4 regions of the Ferdinandcohnia sp. QZ13 genome follow, and region 2 is predicted to be linked to each of the others. Evidence: predicted binding sites of a transcription regulator. Region 2 holds the regulator's gene; each other region holds the start of a gene.
The links. The regulator Rex, encoded in region 2, represses fermentation and respiration genes when NADH is low (regulators of the CRP and FNR family bind a similar motif). The targets are predictions, from matches to a motif close to TTGTGAAATATTTCACAA.
Positions count from the first base shown of each region.

Region 1: a site for Rex is predicted at 1,234-1,251, ahead of RGU12_RS05755 (TIGR04053 family radical SAM/SPASM domain-containing protein). Genes of this name have one in related genera too.
Region 3: a site for Rex is predicted at 1,428-1,445, ahead of RGU12_RS05785 (DUF2249 domain-containing protein). Genes of this name have one in related genera too.
Region 4: a site for Rex is predicted at 2,244-2,261, ahead of RGU12_RS22995 (DoxX family membrane protein). Genes of this name have one in related genera too.

Region 1 covers NZ_JAVIVW010000001.1:1,187,067-1,191,576, reverse strand. The annotation lists gene RGU12_RS05765 (molybdenum cofactor guanylyltransferase) at 46-651, shown strand; gene RGU12_RS05760 (DUF5316 domain-containing protein) at 765-1,058, shown strand; gene RGU12_RS05755 (TIGR04053 family radical SAM/SPASM domain-containing protein) at 1,335-2,459, shown strand; gene RGU12_RS05750 (Crp/Fnr family transcriptional regulator) at 2,593-3,297, opposite strand; gene modB (molybdate ABC transporter permease subunit) at 3,628-4,281, shown strand.
Region 2 covers NZ_JAVIVW010000002.1:43,401-47,910, forward strand. The annotation lists gene RGU12_RS11820 (CPBP family intramembrane glutamic endopeptidase) at 1-346, shown strand, start outside; gene RGU12_RS11825 (YdiK family protein) at 350-559, shown strand; gene tatC (twin-arginine translocase subunit TatC) at 710-1,459, opposite strand; gene RGU12_RS11835 (twin-arginine translocase TatA/TatE family subunit) at 1,476-1,667, opposite strand; gene RGU12_RS11840 (redox-sensing transcriptional repressor Rex) at 1,703-2,344, opposite strand; gene moaC (cyclic pyranopterin monophosphate synthase MoaC) at 2,347-2,838, opposite strand; gene RGU12_RS11850 (ABC transporter ATP-binding protein) at 2,973-4,510, shown strand, end outside.
Region 3 covers NZ_JAVIVW010000001.1:1,191,730-1,196,239, forward strand. The annotation lists gene RGU12_RS05770 (DUF2249 domain-containing protein) at 1-182, opposite strand, end outside; gene RGU12_RS05775 (hypothetical protein) at 390-527, shown strand; gene RGU12_RS05780 (Crp/Fnr family transcriptional regulator) at 686-1,375, shown strand; gene RGU12_RS05785 (DUF2249 domain-containing protein) at 1,507-1,746, shown strand; gene RGU12_RS05790 (DUF2249 domain-containing protein) at 1,746-1,952, shown strand; gene RGU12_RS05795 (hypothetical protein) at 1,967-3,208, shown strand; gene RGU12_RS05800 (metal-sulfur cluster assembly factor) at 3,223-3,522, shown strand; gene RGU12_RS05805 (metal-sulfur cluster assembly factor) at 3,600-3,908, shown strand; gene yjfP (esterase) at 3,958-4,510, opposite strand, start outside.
Region 4 covers NZ_JAVIVW010000015.1:1,856,186-1,860,695, reverse strand. The annotation lists partial or broken gene ftsZ (cell division protein FtsZ) at 1-385, shown strand, start outside; gene RGU12_RS23005 (aldo/keto reductase) at 427-1,344, opposite strand; gene RGU12_RS23000 (hypothetical protein) at 1,448-1,600, shown strand; gene RGU12_RS22995 (DoxX family membrane protein) at 1,714-2,220, opposite strand; SAM riboswitch class I at 2,569-2,678, shown strand; gene RGU12_RS22990 (aliphatic sulfonate ABC transporter substrate-binding protein) at 2,802-3,797, shown strand; gene RGU12_RS22985 (ABC transporter permease) at 3,809-4,510, shown strand, end outside.

The DNA.
Region 1 (4,510 bases), on a different contig from region 2:
TCCTTTCGTGCTACTATGATGAAAAAAGTAAAAGGAAGTTTCATGATGGATAAATCAAAAATCACAGGTATTCTTTTAGCCGGTGGAGAGTCAAGAAGATTTGGGAGCCATAAAGCGTTTGCCAAATTTCATCGTAAATTCTTTTATGAATATGCTATCGAGGCGTTGGAGGAGAATGTGAGAAAGCTTATCATTGTAAGTCATCCCACATTAGTAGAGCAATTTCAACATCAAACCTCAGTAGAAGTAATTCAGGATTTACCTGAATATAAAGGGAATGGACCGCTTGCTGGTATGCTCACCGCCATGCAAAAAGTACCATCAGATTGGTTTGTAGTTTTACCTTGTGACACCCCTTTTGTGACTGATGAACTTGTAAAGCAACTAATCACTTATACAAATGACCCAAGGATTGATGCTGTCGTTCCGGTTATCAATGATCGCCAACAGCCCTTAATCGCTGTTTACCATAGTAGGGTTGCAAAGAGAATAGAGAAGTTGCTAAAAATTCAACATTTTAAAATGAGCGATTTATTAGACGTTTCCCATGTTAAATTCGTAACCAACCATGACCTTCAACTGAAAGGAATGGAATTTGAAAATATCAATGACCAAAATGAATATAAAAAAGTACAGCAAAAGCCAATTTAACATCCACAGTAAATTGGCTTTCATTATTAATTTTACTTTACACAATCATAATTATCGGAAAAGTACGATAAAATAGGAATAAAACTAGATATTTTGAAAAGGAGGGATCATGTTTGAGAGTAGGCTTAATTTTAGGTATTTTAACCTCTGGACTTCTACTAATCATTGGTTTGTCTACTCAACAATTTGAAACATATTCAGTTATTTCTGGGACACTAGGGATTATTTGTTTCCTGCTTGCGGGAATCGTTTCTGATTCTTTTATCAGTGGAGATCGGGCAAGAGCAAATTACTACACCGAAACCAAACGAGACCGCAAAAAAAGAATTCGATATTCCTATCTATTTTTCCTCTTGGGGGCTCCAAATTTACTTGTAGCCATTGTTTTAACCCTCAATTACATGTAACATTTCTTCACATAATATTTCTTCAATTTACTATTCATATAGTTTTGATGTCTAGCTCCAGCGCCTAGCCCCTCGAGGTCATAAGCCAATCCGTCAAGAAGGATAAAAGGCATCCTTCTCGCCGGCTTTTCTTATGCTTGTCGGGGCTGACCAAGGCGCTTGCGCTTTTCCTAATTTGTGAACATTTTCAAACACCTCCTTAACCTGTGATGTACCTCACATTATTCACTTTTTTATAGTGTTAAAATGTGGACATTAACAAAGGAGGTTTGCCTCATGTTTGAAAGAGACTATAATAAAGACCCATTTATTGTGATTTGGGAACTTACAAGAGCTTGCCAATTAAAATGTTTACATTGCCGTGCAGAAGCACAATATACGAGAGACCCTCGAGAACTTTCCTTTGAAGAGGGTAAAAAGTTAATCGACCAAATATATGAGATGAATAATCCAATGCTAGTGTTCACAGGTGGGGACCCATTAATGCGCCCCGATGTATATGATATTGCTGATTATGCGGTTAAAAAAGGTGTCCGTGTTTCAATGACACCAAGTGCAACACCAAATGTTACAAAGGAGGCCATTCAAAAGGCAAAAGAAGTAGGCTTAGCACGTTGGGCTTTTAGCTTAGATGGACCAACTGACGAAATTCATGACCATTTTCGCGGAACAAAAGGTTCTTTTGATTTAACAATGAGAGCCATCAAATATTTACACGAACTTGAAATACCAATACAAATCAACACGGTCATCTCAAGATATAATGTCCATGCCTTAGATGAAATGGCAAAATTGGTTGAGGACCTTGATTGTGTGTTATGGAGCGTCTTTTTCCTTGTACCTACAGGTCGTGGTAAAGAAACCGATATGATCTCTCCAGTTGAACACGAAAAGGTTTTCCGTTGGTTGTATGATTTAAGTAAACGTGTTAAATTCGATATAAAGACAACAGCAGCGCAGCATTATCGTCGGGTTGTGATTCAATCAAAACTGCGTGAGACGAAGGATACGGATAAACAAATTCGCTATGAAGATGCACTTATGAAGGGGAAAACTGGCCAAATTGATGGACTAGGAAGAGCGCCTCAAGGTGTAAACGATGGTAATGGATTTGTCTTTATTTCTCACATAGGAGATGTATATCCGAGTGGATTACTTCCTGTAAAAGCCGGAAATGTGCGTGTGACACCACTAGCTGAAATTTATCGTGAATCTCCAATATTTAAAGATCTGCGTAATCCAGATAAGTATAAAGGGAAGTGTGGGGTATGTGAATTCAGACATGTCTGTGGTGGATCACGTTCTCGTGCATATGCGATGACTGGAGATTACATGGAGAGCGAACCATTCTGTGTATATATCCCAGAAGCACTTCGTAAAAAAGAAAAAACACTTCAATAAAGGTTTGGTAAATAGGAACATGCAGAAAAAAGTCAATCCTTCAAAAGTGATTGGCTTTTGTATTTGAGGACGGTTAGCACCTGTCCTAGAACCCAAAAGACCCATGGGATCCCCATGGGTCTTTGTAGCGCCTTTATTCAATGCTACAATACTTTGCTGGACAATCCTCACATTGGATTTCCTTTTTAATAAATGCCAGATCGTGAATCGTAATATAGCCTTTGGTGACAGAAATGACCCCTAGTACACGCAATTCATGCAGCATGCGGTTTACACTTTCTCTTGTGGTAGCGCAAAAATTGGCAAGCTCCTGATTCGTTAAGTGTAAGTCTATTAAGATTCCATTCTGTTTGTGAACACCATAACTATTGGTCATGCGAACTAAGGTGGAATATAAAGCTCCTTTTTTACCTAATAAAACAAGATCTCTAAACTTCGTTTGTGTTTTTCGGAAATGATCACTCATCCATTTCATAAATTCAAATGCAAGATTCGTATTTTCAAAAAGTTTTCGTTCTAAGTCATCCTTTTGAATAACAGCAATATCGCTATCTTCTAAAACTAGACAATCAAATAAATATTTCGGCTGATCGGTGAATAATGTCAACTCTCCAACGATTTCATTTTGGCTACAAACTCGAAGGGATAATTCACTTCCATCAGACGTTCCTTTGCTAACCCTTACACGCCCAGAAAGAATGAGGTAAAGTTCGGAAGCCTTCATACCTTCCCGAAATAAATACGTTCCTTTTTCTATTTGGATGACGTGATTAGCTGATTTCATAAGCTCTGTTAATTCATCTGATATTTTTGCTTTTTGTAATGTCAATTGACTCATAGGTACCACCTTCCTAAGCAGGAATGCTATACTTGGTTAAGAGGATGTTCAAAAAGTCCGGTGAAAATGACACATCGAATTTCTGCGTTGGCTTGCTTTTCCGTTCCTCACGTATTAACTGCATACGCTCCGGTACTCAAAGCTGCACCGCCTTGAAATTCTTGGTCCTTTTCATCCTCCTTTTGAACAATTACTTTTAATAAAATAATATAATGTTAGTTATTACTGCGATGTATAATAAATCACACTTAGTGTAAAATTGCTTCAAAATGCTTGTAAAATAAGGAATATATCAATTATGAACAATTTTTAACAATTGAGGTCAAAGTCATGGAACAGCTATTTTGGTCACCTATTAAACTTTCAATATCCATTGCTATTACCGCGGGCTGTATTGTCTTACTGCTTGGTTTGGTCACAGGGAAATGGATGTCCCGTAGGAAATTTAAAGGAAAACTCATTATTGAAACATTATTCATGCTGCCGCTTGTTCTTCCCCCGTCAGTAGTAGGCTTTTTATTAATTGTGATATTTGGAAGAAATAGTTTTGTTGGAACATTTATTGAAAAAGTAACGGGTCAACCAATTATGTTCACTTGGTGGGCAGCAGTTATTGCTTCTACTGTCGTGGCGTTCCCGCTTATGTATCAATCTGTGAAAACAGGCTTTCAATCCGTAAACCCAGATATTGAGGATGCTGCTAGGACAGATGGTGCAGATGAATTTCGGATATTCCTTTTCGTTTCCATACCATTATCAATAAAAGCAATTGTCACAGGTGGGATCTTAAGCTTTACTCGTGCACTTGGTGAATTTGGTGCAACCCTCATGTTTGCTGGAAATATACCAGGTAAAACACAAACATTGCCAACAGCAATCTATGTTGCAATTGATAGTGGGAATATGGAACTAGCTTGGTTGTGGGTCCTAACGACTATCTTTATTTCCTTTCTAATGCTCGCGTCAACCTATTTAATTAAATAAAAATAAAAAAGGCTGTTCTTGCAGCTATGTTGATTTTGATATGGGCGTTAACAAGTGTTATTGACACATAGGTGCACCCTCTAGGGATTGGAGCGGATGGCACGAATCCTCGGAAATGCAGGCATTTTCTTCGTGCGGTGCAGTTTCAAGGAAGCAAACTCAACGTCCTGCGGGAATAGCGAGCCAAGCGAGACCCCACAGCGAGGCACGAGCGAGGAGGCTTGCGGAT
Region 2 (4,510 bases):
AGTCATTGTTGTTTCGGTGATTGGTCCAATTCTTGAAGAGATTATTTTTCGCCAAATTATCTTTGGATCTTTATATAAAAAATTTAACTTTTTCATCTCTGGCTTAATTAGTTCATTAATTTTTGCGGTTGTACATATGGATTTCACACATATCCTCATCTATACTGCAATGGGCTTTACCTTTGCATTCCTCTATGTACAAACAAAACGAATTATTGTACCGATTTTTGCACATGTAGCGATGAATACATTTGTTGTAGTGGTTCAGACGGTTTTTGCAGATGATATAGAAAGGATCATGAAGCAAGCCGAGAAGCTGCAACAGACATTTATTGGGGGCTTTTAATTTATGCGAAGAACTTCACCTTTTGCGATGGGCATCATTTACGCATTAATGGGAATCTTATTTACTTATATTGCAATTAATAGTGCAACGGAGACAGTCTGGAACTTTTCCACAATCTTACTTGCAGTTGTCGCAACATTTGACTTTGGTGTGGCAATTAGAATGTTTACCCTTCACTTCAAAATAAAAAAAGTGACTAAGGAAAAAAAATAACCTCAAAACGAGGTTATTTTTTATTGTCTAGCTTCAGCGCCTAGCCCCTCGAGGTCATAAGCCAATCCGGCAAGAAGGATAAAAGGCATCCTTCACGTCGGCTTTTCTTATGCTTGTCGGGGCTGAGCAAGGCGCTTCCGCTTTTCTCTATTATTCCATACTATTCGCTGCCATCATTTCCGCTTTTAGCACTTTTCTGTAGGCACTTCTTGATACAAGAATACTGATTTCATATAATCCGAATAACGGCACCGTAACCATTAAATGAGAGATTATTTCAGGAGGCGTAATCAGCCCTCCAATTACTAATAGAACGAAATAGGCATATTTTCGTATTTTCGATAAAAACATCGGTGTGACAATTCCAAGTCTGGTTAGGAACATGACAACTACCGGCAACTGAAACAAAAAGCCAAACGGTAAGGTCAGCTGCAACAGAAATTGAAAATACTCATTAATTCCGATGACCTGATTAATATCAAGGCGGTCCGCTAACCTCGTCATAAAATTCACAACAAATGGGAATAGAATGAAATAGGAAAATGACACCCCTACTAAAAACAAGACTACTGAAATCGGAATATAACTCAAGGTTACCTTTCTTTCCTTTTCATACAGGCCTGGACTGATGAACGCCCATAGCTGATAGAGTAAAAAAGGAGAGGAGATAACAAGTGCAATAATAAAGGCAAAATTCATATATATTTTAATTGGATCTGTCATACGGAAAGCGTTCATTGTCAGTTCCTTTGCTTCCTCCGCATTTTGCAAGTAAAGAATGACCGGCTCTGCAAGAAAAAAGCTTCCTAATGCAACAATGAAGAAGAAAACGACTACATAAATCAGTCGTTTTCGTAGCTCACCAATATGATCGTAGACGGACATTTCTTTTTCGTTCATGTGACTCATCCTATCATTACTTCACATCAGTAGTTTCATTCTTTTTAACATCATCATCGTCATCATCTGCTAAACCTTTTGTTGCGTTTTTGAATTCACGCAATGTATTACCTGCTGCTCTTCCTAATTGAGGTAACTTCTTCGGTCCAAAAATTAGTAACGCTGCAAATACAATCAATAGGATACTACCAAATCCAAGACTTCCCACAGTGAGTCACCTCCCAACAAGTGTAAATTATATTTCTATTCTTCATTCGAATAATGCTTTAAAAAGTAAACAAGTGCTTGTAACTCAACAGCTAAATCAATATGGTGGACTCGAATATGTTCGGGTACATTGATCCTTGCTGGTGTAAAATTTAGGATACCTTTTATCCCTTTATTTACGAGGCGATCTGTAATCGCCTGTGCTACACCAACCGGCACTGTTAAAATAGCAACTGTGACATCATCAGGCAATTCTTTTTCAAGATCATCTAGATGATGCACTTTGACTCCACCAATACTACTGCCCACCTTATTATAATCCACATCAAACGCAAGCTCAATTTTTGTATTATTATTTTTTGAGAAATTATAATGTAAAAATGCGGTACCTAAATTACCAACACCTATTAACGTAACCTTCGTTAATTCATCCTGATCAAGGGTCTTACTAAAAAAGGATAATAAATAATTCACATTATAGCCATACCCTTTTTTTCCCAATGCACCAAAATAGGAAAAATCACGCCTAATCGTGGCTGAATCAACCTTGACTGCATCACTTAGTTCTGCAGATGATACCCTCTGCTTCCCCGAGGCGTGCAGGTTTTTTAAAAATCGATAATAAAGTGGCAGCCTTTTGGCAGTTGCTTGTGGTATTTTTGACTGTTCCAGATTCATGTTTATTCCCCCGCTACTGGCCTTTTAAAATCTCCGTTCTTTCCACCTGTTTTTTCAGCTAAATAGGTTGGTCCAATCACCATGCCTTTATCAACTGCTTTACACATATCATATACAGTTAACGCACAAACTGATGCAGCCGTAAGGGCTTCCATCTCTACGCCGGTACTACCCTTTGTTTTAACTGATACGGTAATATGTAAAGTATATTCATCTTGGGTCGTCCAACTAAAACTGATATCGACGCCCTTCAATGCCAACGGATGGCACATCGGAATTAGCTCGGATGTTTTTTTAGCTGCCATAATACCGGCAACCTGAGATACCGCAAGTACGTCCCCCTTGCGAACCTCATTATTTATGATTTGCTCATAAATCAATTTATTTACAGTAATACTTGATTTTGCAATCGCTGTACGAACAGTATCAGATTTCTCTGTAATGTCGACCATTCTCGCTCGCCCCTGCTCATTAAAATGGGTAAATGATGTCATATATCGAACCCTCCCATAAACTATACACTATTTTACCACATCTGTCTTTGAAACGTGTGTGAACATTATCATTGCAGTTGCTCTATTAAGATAATATAAGATACACTGTTGTTAGAAACAAGAGGTGAAATAGTATGATTTTACTACAAGTAAATCAGCTCAAAAAATATTTTGCTGCTGATCTTATTTTATCGAATATAAAATTAGAAGTACAAACTCGCGACCGCATTGCCATTGTTGGTCGAAATGGTGCTGGAAAATCTACTCTACTAAAGATCATTGCAGGACAGATGTCCCATGATGGCGGTGAAATTATTAAGCCAAAAAGTGTCACAATCGATTATCTCGCACAGGACACTGGACTTGATTCAACCCTTACCATTTGGCAAGAGATGCTTACCGTCTTTGCACCCTTACAGAAACTAGAAAAGGACTTACGAAACCTTGAAGTAAAAATGGGAGACCCCTCTGTTTTTGAAAATCCAGCTGATTATCAAAAACTCCTTGAAGAATACGATCAACTCCAGGTCGATTTTAAAGAACGGGGTGGCTATCAATATGAAGCCGACATTCGTTCCATTCTACACGGCTTTCATTTTACAGAAGAAGACTACGAAACAAAAATTTCTAGCTTGAGCGGTGGTCAAAAGACACGCCTTGCCCTTTGTAAACTATTACTTTCGAAGCCTGATTTATTAATTCTGGACGAGCCGACAAACCACCTCGATATTAGCACGCTCACCTGGCTTGAGCAATATCTCCAAGGCTATCCTGGTGCGCTCTTAATCGTGTCCCATGACCGTTACTTCCTGGATAAAGTCGTTAACCAGGTCTATGAAATTTCAAGACACACAAGTACTAAATACGTTGGAAACTACAGCAACTATTTAAAATTAAAGGCTGAAAACTATGAGCTTGATTTGAAAAGATATGAAAAACAACAGGAAGAAGTCGAAAAACTAAAGGACTTCATCGCGAAAAACCTAGTCAGAGCTTCAACAACGAAACGCGCTCAAAGTAGACGAAAACAGCTTGATCGAATGGAGCTGATGGACAGGCCATCAGGTGATGAAAAATCTGCTTCCTTCCGTTTCGAAATTGAAAGACAAAGTGGAAATGATGTGTTAAGTGCAAAAGACATCTCTGTTTCCTATGAAAAAGACAAGCCTATTATCAAAAATATCAATTTCAATATTTATCGTGAAGATAGTATTGCGTTAGTAGGTCCTAATGGAATCGGGAAATCGACTCTATTAAAAGCGGTTATCGATAAGCTCGAGCATGTCAAAGGTACGATTCGTTTCGGTTCACATGTAACGATTGGCTACTATGACCAACAACAAGCAGACCTCACTTCAAATAAACGGGTGTTAAATGAATTATGGGATGAATATCCACTTAAACCTGAAAAAGAAATCCGTACAGTTCTTGGAAATTTCCTATTTTCAGGGGATGATGTGTTAAAAACCGTTTCTACCCTAAGTGGTGGCGAAAAAGCGAGACTTGCTCTTGCAAAGCTGATGATGGAAAAGTCAAATTTCCTCATTCTTGACGAGCCAACAAACCACCTTGACCTTGATAGTAAGGAAGTACTTGAAAATGCGCTAATTGATTATCCTGGGACCATCCTTTTTGTCTCTCATGACCGATACTTTATTAACCGGATTGCAAC
Region 3 (4,510 bases), on a different contig from region 2:
TATTCCCAAGTGAATTCATTACCGCGTTCCATCATGAATTGATATTGGAGTGGTCGTGGATCATGGTCATTTGTTAGCTCCATGATTTCACCTGGTTGTAAACTATCAAATGTTCTAAAAATTGTAGGGTGCTTATCCTTCGGTGCGTAATCTGGTGCATTTACTTTTGCTGCAAATACCATATTTACATTCCTCCTTTTGTTTTATGGGTCCATTGTATCTAGTCTCTTCAGTAATTGTAGTGAAACTTATCACTATGTACGTATGTTTTTAATCATATGTCTAAAAAAATATGCGATAATGATAGGATAGAGAATCTTTAAACGCCACGTAAACATCTTGCTATACCTCATGAATTGTGGAGTCAAAAAGAATAAACGAGGTGAAAGATGAAAGAATTTGTTGGTACATGTAAGGAATGTGAGAAAGAAATTTATTGTTTAGATGGATTTATTAATGGTGTTGTTTTAGATGATAAAAATGGCATACTTTGCTTTGATTGTGCCGAAGAAAAACAAGTTGACTAAGTTAGGAGAATTTCTCCTAGCTTTTTTTGTGTCGATTTTTTGAACATTGATTTTGTTTTTCACTACCTATGATGTATATCACAGTTTTAAAAACGAGGATTGCTACACTAAATACAGAGTTGCCTTAGGTAATGTAAATCAAAAAAGGAGTGAGCAAGATGGGGACAACATCCATTCGTGAACAATTGAAAGGAGTTCCCTTGTTTCGGGAATTAACCTCTGAAGAACTTAATCCAATTGTTGAAATTTCACAGTCACGTTTATATAAACAAAAAATGTTTATTTTTATGCAAGACGATCCACTTGATCGTGTGTTTTTCATTAAATCCGGAAAGGTAAAAATTTATAAATCTGATATGCACGGGAAGGAACAGATTGTATCCGTACTTGAAGCAGGAGAAATGTTTCCACATGCTGGATTTTTTCGAAAAGGCCGATATCCAGCACATGCCGAAGTAATCGAGGAATCGAACATTATCTTCACCCCCATTGATCGATTTGAAGAAATATTATTAAAAAATCCTGAGCTTTGCATCAAAATTTTTAAAGTGTTAGGTGAAAAAATCATCGACCTTCAAAAGCGACTGGAGGAACAAATCCTACTAAATACACAAGAACAAATTATCATGCTTTTACTTCGTTTATGTAGAAGCAATGGAGAAAAGATCGACAATCGCTTTAAGCTAACTACTCAATTTACAAATCGTGAACTTGCTAACATGATTGGTACAACACGTGAATCAGTAAGCAGGACAATTTCAGTATTGAAGAAGAAACATATCGTAGACATGACTCCTGATGGATATTACCTATTAGATCATATGAAGCTACATGATGAGATTTTTTAGCCCTAAAGGAAATGGTTCCTAGTCTTTGATTTCACTTCATTTTTTCTGACACTTGTGATTCAGGTCACATCGTTTCTCATTGAAAATGATTATCATTAAGTTATAACCGTTATATAAGGGGGATTTCAATCATGGATTCAAAAGTTGTAGAGGTAGATGTTAGGGAAGATCTTAAAAATAAAATTGAGCCTTTCCAAAAGATTATGGAGGCGGTTAAACCTTTACAGGATGGAGATATTTTCATTTTGCACGCACCTTTTAAACCGACTCCTTTATTTCCAATTTTAAAAGCAAAAGGATTTTCAAATGAGGCAGAGCAAATTGATAAAAAACATTGGAAGGTTACCTTTACAAAAAGAGGTGACAAGTAATGCATTTAGATAATCGAGGTCTTGAGCCTCCCACTCCAATGATGAGGACATTGAAAGCTCTCGAAAAATTAAATAAAGGCGACACCTTGACGATTATCAATGATCGCCGACCTATGTTCTTGTATGAACAGCTGGATGAATTAGGCTACAAACATACGACAGAACCATATCCTGATGGCGGCTTTCAAATTGAGATTACGAAGTAAGGAGCTGGTTGCCAATGATGCCTCAATTATCAAATGAAACCGATATAAGGCTGCCACTCTCCTTTATTATCTTTAGTGTTGTAGCCTTAATCACATCCCAGGTAATCCTCTTGTTTAATGGACATGTGGTCATTGATGGGAATTTTCGCACCTTTCCCCTTCTATCGTCTGCCCATTTATTGATACTAGGCTGGGCCTTAATGGTTGCGATGGGAGCCATGTATCAACTTGTGCCAGTAGCCTTTTTAACGCCGATTTGGAGTGTAAAATTTGGGTTTATTCAATTTTGGGTAACAGCAATTGGATTTGGTGGTTTTGGAATCACCCTTTCCTTCTCACCTACTTTGTCTATTTTTACAGGGTCACTTGCTGTTACTGGTATATTGCTATTTCTCGTACAAATGTTTATGACGATGAAAAAGCAAGCCAAGAAGAATATTTTAACTTTATTTGTTGGTAGTGCTCTCATTTGCTTACTACTCACAATCACACTGGGAATTCTGTTAATCGTCAATCTTGGAGCTGGAATCACAAATCTAAATCATCTTGCTGTATTAAAAAGTCATATTTTACTTGGAATTGCAGGTTGGTTTACCTTCTTAATTTTTGGTTTTTCTTATAAAATGGTCCCCATGTTTTCGTTAGCACATGGCTTTTCAATGAAATCCGCAAGATGGGTCTATATCGTGTATGGCATTGGCCTTATTGTTACTATTAGCAGCTTTATTACTGAGAAAAACATGTTATTACAGGCAGGGATGAGCATACTGTTTGCAGGATTCGCTCTTTTTTCTTACCACATTTCAACGATTATTAAGGCAAGATTGAAGAAAAAGCTGGATAAACCATTTACATTTTCATTAATTGCAATTGGATTTGGCTTAGTGATTCACTTGTTCGGAGCGATCCTCTCATTCCTACCAGGTTATTATGAGATGTATGGTGTACTTATTTTTCTTTACCTCTTCTTGTGGATTGCAAACAGCATTCTTGGCTATTTATATAAAATTATTCCTTTTCTTTGGTGGACACACAGGTACAGTAAGCTAATTGGAAAAAGAGATGTACCGACTTTAAAACAAATGATAGATGAAAAATTGGCAATTCCGATTTTTTCTGGCTTTGTTTCAGGTTGTCTCATCTTCGTTTTATCGATTGCAACCGGACAATTGCTTATTTTCTCGATCGGCCAAAGCCTTGTACTCGCTTCAACTTTATTTTTCAGTTATAGCATTTTGAAGGTACTTTTTAAATAAAGGGGAGAAAAATGATGGAATTAAGAGAGCAAATAATCGAACAGTTAAAACAAGTAATTGATCCTGAATTAAATATTAATGTTGTCGATTTAGGACTTATATATAAAATTGATATTAAAGAAAATAACAATGTCTATATTGAAATGACACTAACTACACCTGGCTGTCCCCTTCATGACAGCATTACAAGCGGTGTAAAGCATGCAGTTGCTTATCTTGAAGAGGTAAATGATGTTGAGGTATTAATGGTTTGGCATCCAGCTTGGTCACCTGAACGCATGTCAGAAGCTGCTATGAAGCAATTACGTCGTTAGGAAGTCGTTCAATTTCACATTCTGCGTTTGTTTCGTTATACTTTAAATAAGCTATTTCTCGAAAGGAGAGTTAACAAATGGATGAAGCTTTAAAAGAAAATATAATGGGGGCACTTGAACAAGTCGTGGACCCTGAACTAGGGATTGACATAGTAAACTTAGGACTTGTTTATGATGTAGATATGAATGACGCAGAAGTAGCGCAAGTTACAATGACTTTAACATCAATGGGTTGCCCACTTGCTGGAACAATTGCAATGGACGTTAAACGTGTCCTCACAGAATTACCAGAAGTAAAAGACGTTGATGTGAACATCGTTTGGAATCCGCCTTGGAACAAAGATATGATGAGCCGTTACGCAAAAATTGCATTAGGAATTAGGTAAGTTGATAAAAAAAGAACGTGTCGATCAGCCTCGACACGTTTTTCTCTTTTCATAAATGTTTTTTAAACCAGTCTACTGATGCGAGAAGACCTTCTCTTGTGACTTTGTGATCAGCACGTGTATCGGCAATAAAGGATAGGTCTTCATCTTTCCCTTTATATAGCGGTTGAATTTCTTGGTAAAATTCATACGTATATTTGAATGGAACCATCTTGTCTTTTTCACCATGCCAGAAAAACAATGGTCTTCCATTTAATTTTTCCGGTTGCAAGCTTAAATCATATTTCTTTAATTCAGCATATTTTTCTTCTAATTCTGTATCTGTGAAAGGAAGTTCAATGTCATGTCGCTTCAATTCCTCAATTTGCCCACGACAAAATTCCTCGTAATATGGGCTCCCCATGAGGCTTACCGCAGTCTTAATCCATGGATATTGGGTCAATGCTCCAAGGGTTACGATTCCTCCCATTGAAGTTCCCGCAACACCAATTCTCGTCTCATCAACTAAACCTTTTCCGACTAGTTCATCCTTGATCCTTTGAAGTTCTTTGATCTCATTGATGACTATATCCCAGAATTTAAAATTCATTTCAAGTTCTTCA
Region 4 (4,510 bases), on a different contig from region 2:
TCTTCGTGGGGTTCAAGGGATTTCCGATTTAATTGCTGTACCTGGGTTAATCAACCTTGATTTTGCCGATGTAAAAACAGTTATGTCTCATAGGGGAACAGCTTTAATGGGAATTGGAATGGCAAAAGGAGAAGGGCGTGCGGTTGAAGCAGCCCATAAAGCAATCAATAGTCCACTGCTTGAAACATCGATAAGTGGCGCTCGAGGTGTTATTTTGAATATCACTGGCGGACGAAACTTAAGCCTCTTTGAAATTCAGGAGGCGGCAGATGTGATTTCGTCTGCAACACATGAGGATTTAAATATGATCTTTGGATCAGTCATTAATGACAATTTAAAAGATGAAATAATTGTAACTGTAATTGCTACAGGTTTTACGGAAAATTAATAGGAGAGGCACCTTTTTGTAGGTGCCTCTTTTTGCATTTATGGTAGAAGATAGCCAGCAGCAAGGAAAATGCTGTACCAATCTTCACGGCTTAACTGAACATCACTTGCTTTTACGGAATCCTTTAAACGATTAAGATTCATGGTGCCTATAACCGGTTGCATATTGGCTGGATGACGTAATAGCCATGCAATCGCAATCGTTGTGTTGGATACACCATATTTTTCTGCCATTTCATCAATTTTTTGATTTAATTCGGGGCATTTTTCATTGCCAAGAAAAGGTCCTTCGAAATAACCATATTGGAATGGTGACCAAGGCTGAATGGTAATGTCATTTAATCGGCAAAAATCGAGTACATCTCCATCACGGTTAATGGATTGATCAATTTGCATATTTGAAGAGACGCCATTTGCAATCATATGGGCATTCGGAATGCTTAGTTGCAATTGATTGGCAACGATTGGTTGCTTCACATATTTTTTAAGCAATTGAATTTGCATGGGTTTTTGGTTGGAGACTCCAAAGTGACGAACCTTACCTGAAGACTCTAGTTGATCAAATGCTTCTGCAACCTCTTCAGGCTCAACAAGGGCATCGGGACGATGTAAAAGTAAGATATCAAGATAATCTGTTTTGAGTCGTTTTAAGATACCGTCCACAGAATTGAGGATATGTTCCTTTGAAAAATCAAACATACCTTTTCGAATGCCACATTTGGATTGAAGTATGATTTTTTCTCTCACGTCATCATTCATATGTATTGCATCTGCAAAGATTTCTTCACAAGCACCACTACCGTAAATATCGGCGTGATCAAAGAAATTGGCACCGATTTCTAATGCGGTTTGTACAAACTTTTCTGCTTCAGGCTTTTCTAAAGAATTAATCCTCATACAGCCTACTGCAACAACAGGTACCTCTAATGAACTTGTTCCTAGTTTTATTTTTCGCATAGCTGACTTACCTCCAATTTTTAGAACTGTTAATACTGTTTACTCTTTCTAGTCTACATATTTCGAGAGTGAATGGAAAGTCTAGAAAAAAGGAGGTTTTGTGATGAAACGGTTGCTAATGCTGTTCCTACTATCGTTCCCGATGTTTTTCTTAATGGGATGCGGAGATGATGATGAAATGCCAGAAAAAGGGGAAGACATTGAGGAAATCGAAGAAGAGGATGAAATAGGTGACGGCGAAATTGATGATGAATAAAACATAAAAAAGTGTTCCCCCTAGCTTAGGAGGAACACTTTCATTTATGTCTAGCTCCAGGGGCCATCGGCTTGTGCTGGTCGCCGATATGCAGGCCCCTTGCGCTTTTCTCGTTACGCTACGTTTGTAGCTGTTTTTGTAGCTTTTTTGTCGTTAATTCGTTTTGTAAGGTAAGGTACTGCGAATCTGTCTACACCGTAGTAGTAAGTTGCAGCTCCTGCGAATAAGAGAATGATTGCTACTGTGTAAAGCGTTGGGTTAGTGCTTGTTGTACCAGCAAGTAAGAAGTTAAGGTTCATGAATGCACCTGCAAGTAATGCTGGGATAGTTGCAAAACCTAGAATTAAACCAAGTCCTACTAAGAATTCACCCCAAGGAATGAGTACGTTGAATAACTCAATGTTTGGTACGGCAAATCCTTCAAGGAATGCTGCATACCAGCCTTGTACTGCTGGGTGATCTCCACCTGCATTTGCGATGGCACCTTGGATAAAACCACCTGCATCAAATCCACCTGCTGTTATTTTATGAAAACCAGCTTCTAGCCATTGAATTCCTAACCATACACGTAATACTGTCCAAATAACTGCCATTTTAGGTCCTTTTAAGAATGCTCTCATCTTAATCTCCCCTTATAATTAATTTGTGAAACTCTTCACAAGTCGTTGTAAAAAAATATGAGTGCGTTAGCTGCCAGCTTTTGTAGTAGTTTGTGAAGTATTTCACTAACTTTCTACACTCTTAATATACAGCGGATTTACAATAAAAGCAATAGGCTTCACAAATATGACACAAATGAATTTATGGTCTATTTTTAGTCGCTAAAACATAGGAATAAGGGGATTGATTATAACCTCAAATAATATTCAAATAAAATAAAATATTTCCAAAAGTGTTTGACTTTTGATTTTCCGCATACTATAATCCTTTTATAAAGCAAAACAGAGACGTATTAATTTAATAAAGAACTCTTATCCAGAGCGGTGGAGGGACATGGCCCTACGAAACCCGGCAACCTTCAAGGTAATTCTTGAAAAGGTGCTAAATCCATCAGGTACGATTACCTGAAAGATAAGAGGAGGAAAAAAGCCCTCTTCTTACTGAAGAGGGCTTTTTCTATCGCTTAAAAGATGAAGGTTTGGAGTTGTATTAATATTATTCTCAGTTTACCAATTGGAATTTATGGAAAAGGAGAAAAAAGATGAAAAAAATAAGTGCTGTTTTTATTGTTTTATTGTTGTTTGTTGGAATTGTAGGTTGTTCTAATAGTTCAGGTAAGGCTAGCCAAGGGAATGAAAAACCGGAGAAAATTAAATTGGATTATGCCTTTTATTCTCCAACAAGTCTTGTGCTAAAAGAGTTTGGTTGGGCTGAAGAGGCATTTGAGGAAGAAGGAATTGAGGTTGAGTTTGTACTTAGCCAAGGCAGTAATAAGGCCCTCGAATTCTTGAACAGTGGTAGCGTCGATTTTGGTTCATCGGCAGGGGCAGCGGCCTTAATGGCTAAAGCAAATGGTGCGCCGATTGAAGCTGTTTATATTTATTCAAAGCCAGAATGGACGGCATTGGTGGCAAATAAAGACTCAAAGATTCAAAGTGTAAGTGACTTAAAAGGGAAAAAGGTTGCCGCAACAATCGGAACTGACCCTTATATTTTTCTATTACGTGCCCTAGATGAGGAAGGACTCAGTCCATCAGATGTTGAGATAGTTAATCTACAGCATGGAGATGGAGCGGGGGCATTATCGTCTGGTCAGGTAGATGCTTGGTCAGGACTAGATCCTCACATGGCAAGAGTTGAATTAGAAACAGATGCAACTCTTTTCTATCGGAATGCTGATTTTAATACGTATGGGACCTTAAATGTCCGTTCGGAATTTGCTGAAAAGTACCCTGCATATGTTGAAAAGGTCATAGAAGTTTACGAAAAGGCTCGAAAATGGGTGTTAGAAAATCCAGAGGAAGCTGCAGAGATTCTAGCAAAATCAGCAAATATTGATATTGAAGTAGCAAATAAGCAATTAAATGAACGCAATGATTTTTCTAATCCGATGCCTGGTGAAGAACAAATTGAGGCTTTAACGGAAGCGGGTAAGGTTCTCCAAGCACAGAATATTATCAAAAAAGATGTTGAATTAGAAAAATTAGTTCAAGAATTGATTAATCCGACATTTGCGCAAAAAGGAATAAAGCAATAAGAGGAGGAGCTATGAACATAAAAGGTGAAGCGGTATCCAGACAAATAAAGGTGAAGTCAAAAACTCAGTTTGTTTTATCGGGCAATGTGAAAATCATTTTACTTGGTAGTATCATTCCTGCCATTTTACTAGTGGTTTGGCAGTATTTAAGCCATATTGGTGTCCTTGAAGCACATCTTATGCCGGCACCAACGGTCATTCTGGCAAAAATAATTGAATTTGCTGGAGATGGAAGCCTTTGGGGTCACATTGGGATTACTTTATATCGAATCTTTTTTGGTTTTCTTATCGGAGTGGTCGCTGCTGTCCTATTTGGTTCATTGGTCGGCTATTTTCGAGTAGCTGAAGCATTATTAGATCCAATGCTTCAAGCGTTCCGTTCAATTCCATCGCTTGCATGGGTACCCCTTTTTATCCTTTGGATGGGAATTGCCGAACCTTCAAAAATCACACTAATTGCTGTCGGAGTGTTTTTTCCGGTCTATTTAAACATCGTGTCTGGCATTCAGGGTGTTGACCGAAAGTTGATTGAAGTAGGGAAAATTTATAATTTTTCAACGTTCGAGTTAATTAGAAAGGTCATCTTGCCTGCTTCCCTTCCATCCTTTTTAGTAGGGATCAGAAGTGGTCTAGGGTTAGGATGGATGTTTGTTGTTGCGGCCGAATTAATGGGAGCCAGTCAGGGGATTGGGTATTTGCTTGTCGTTGGTCAA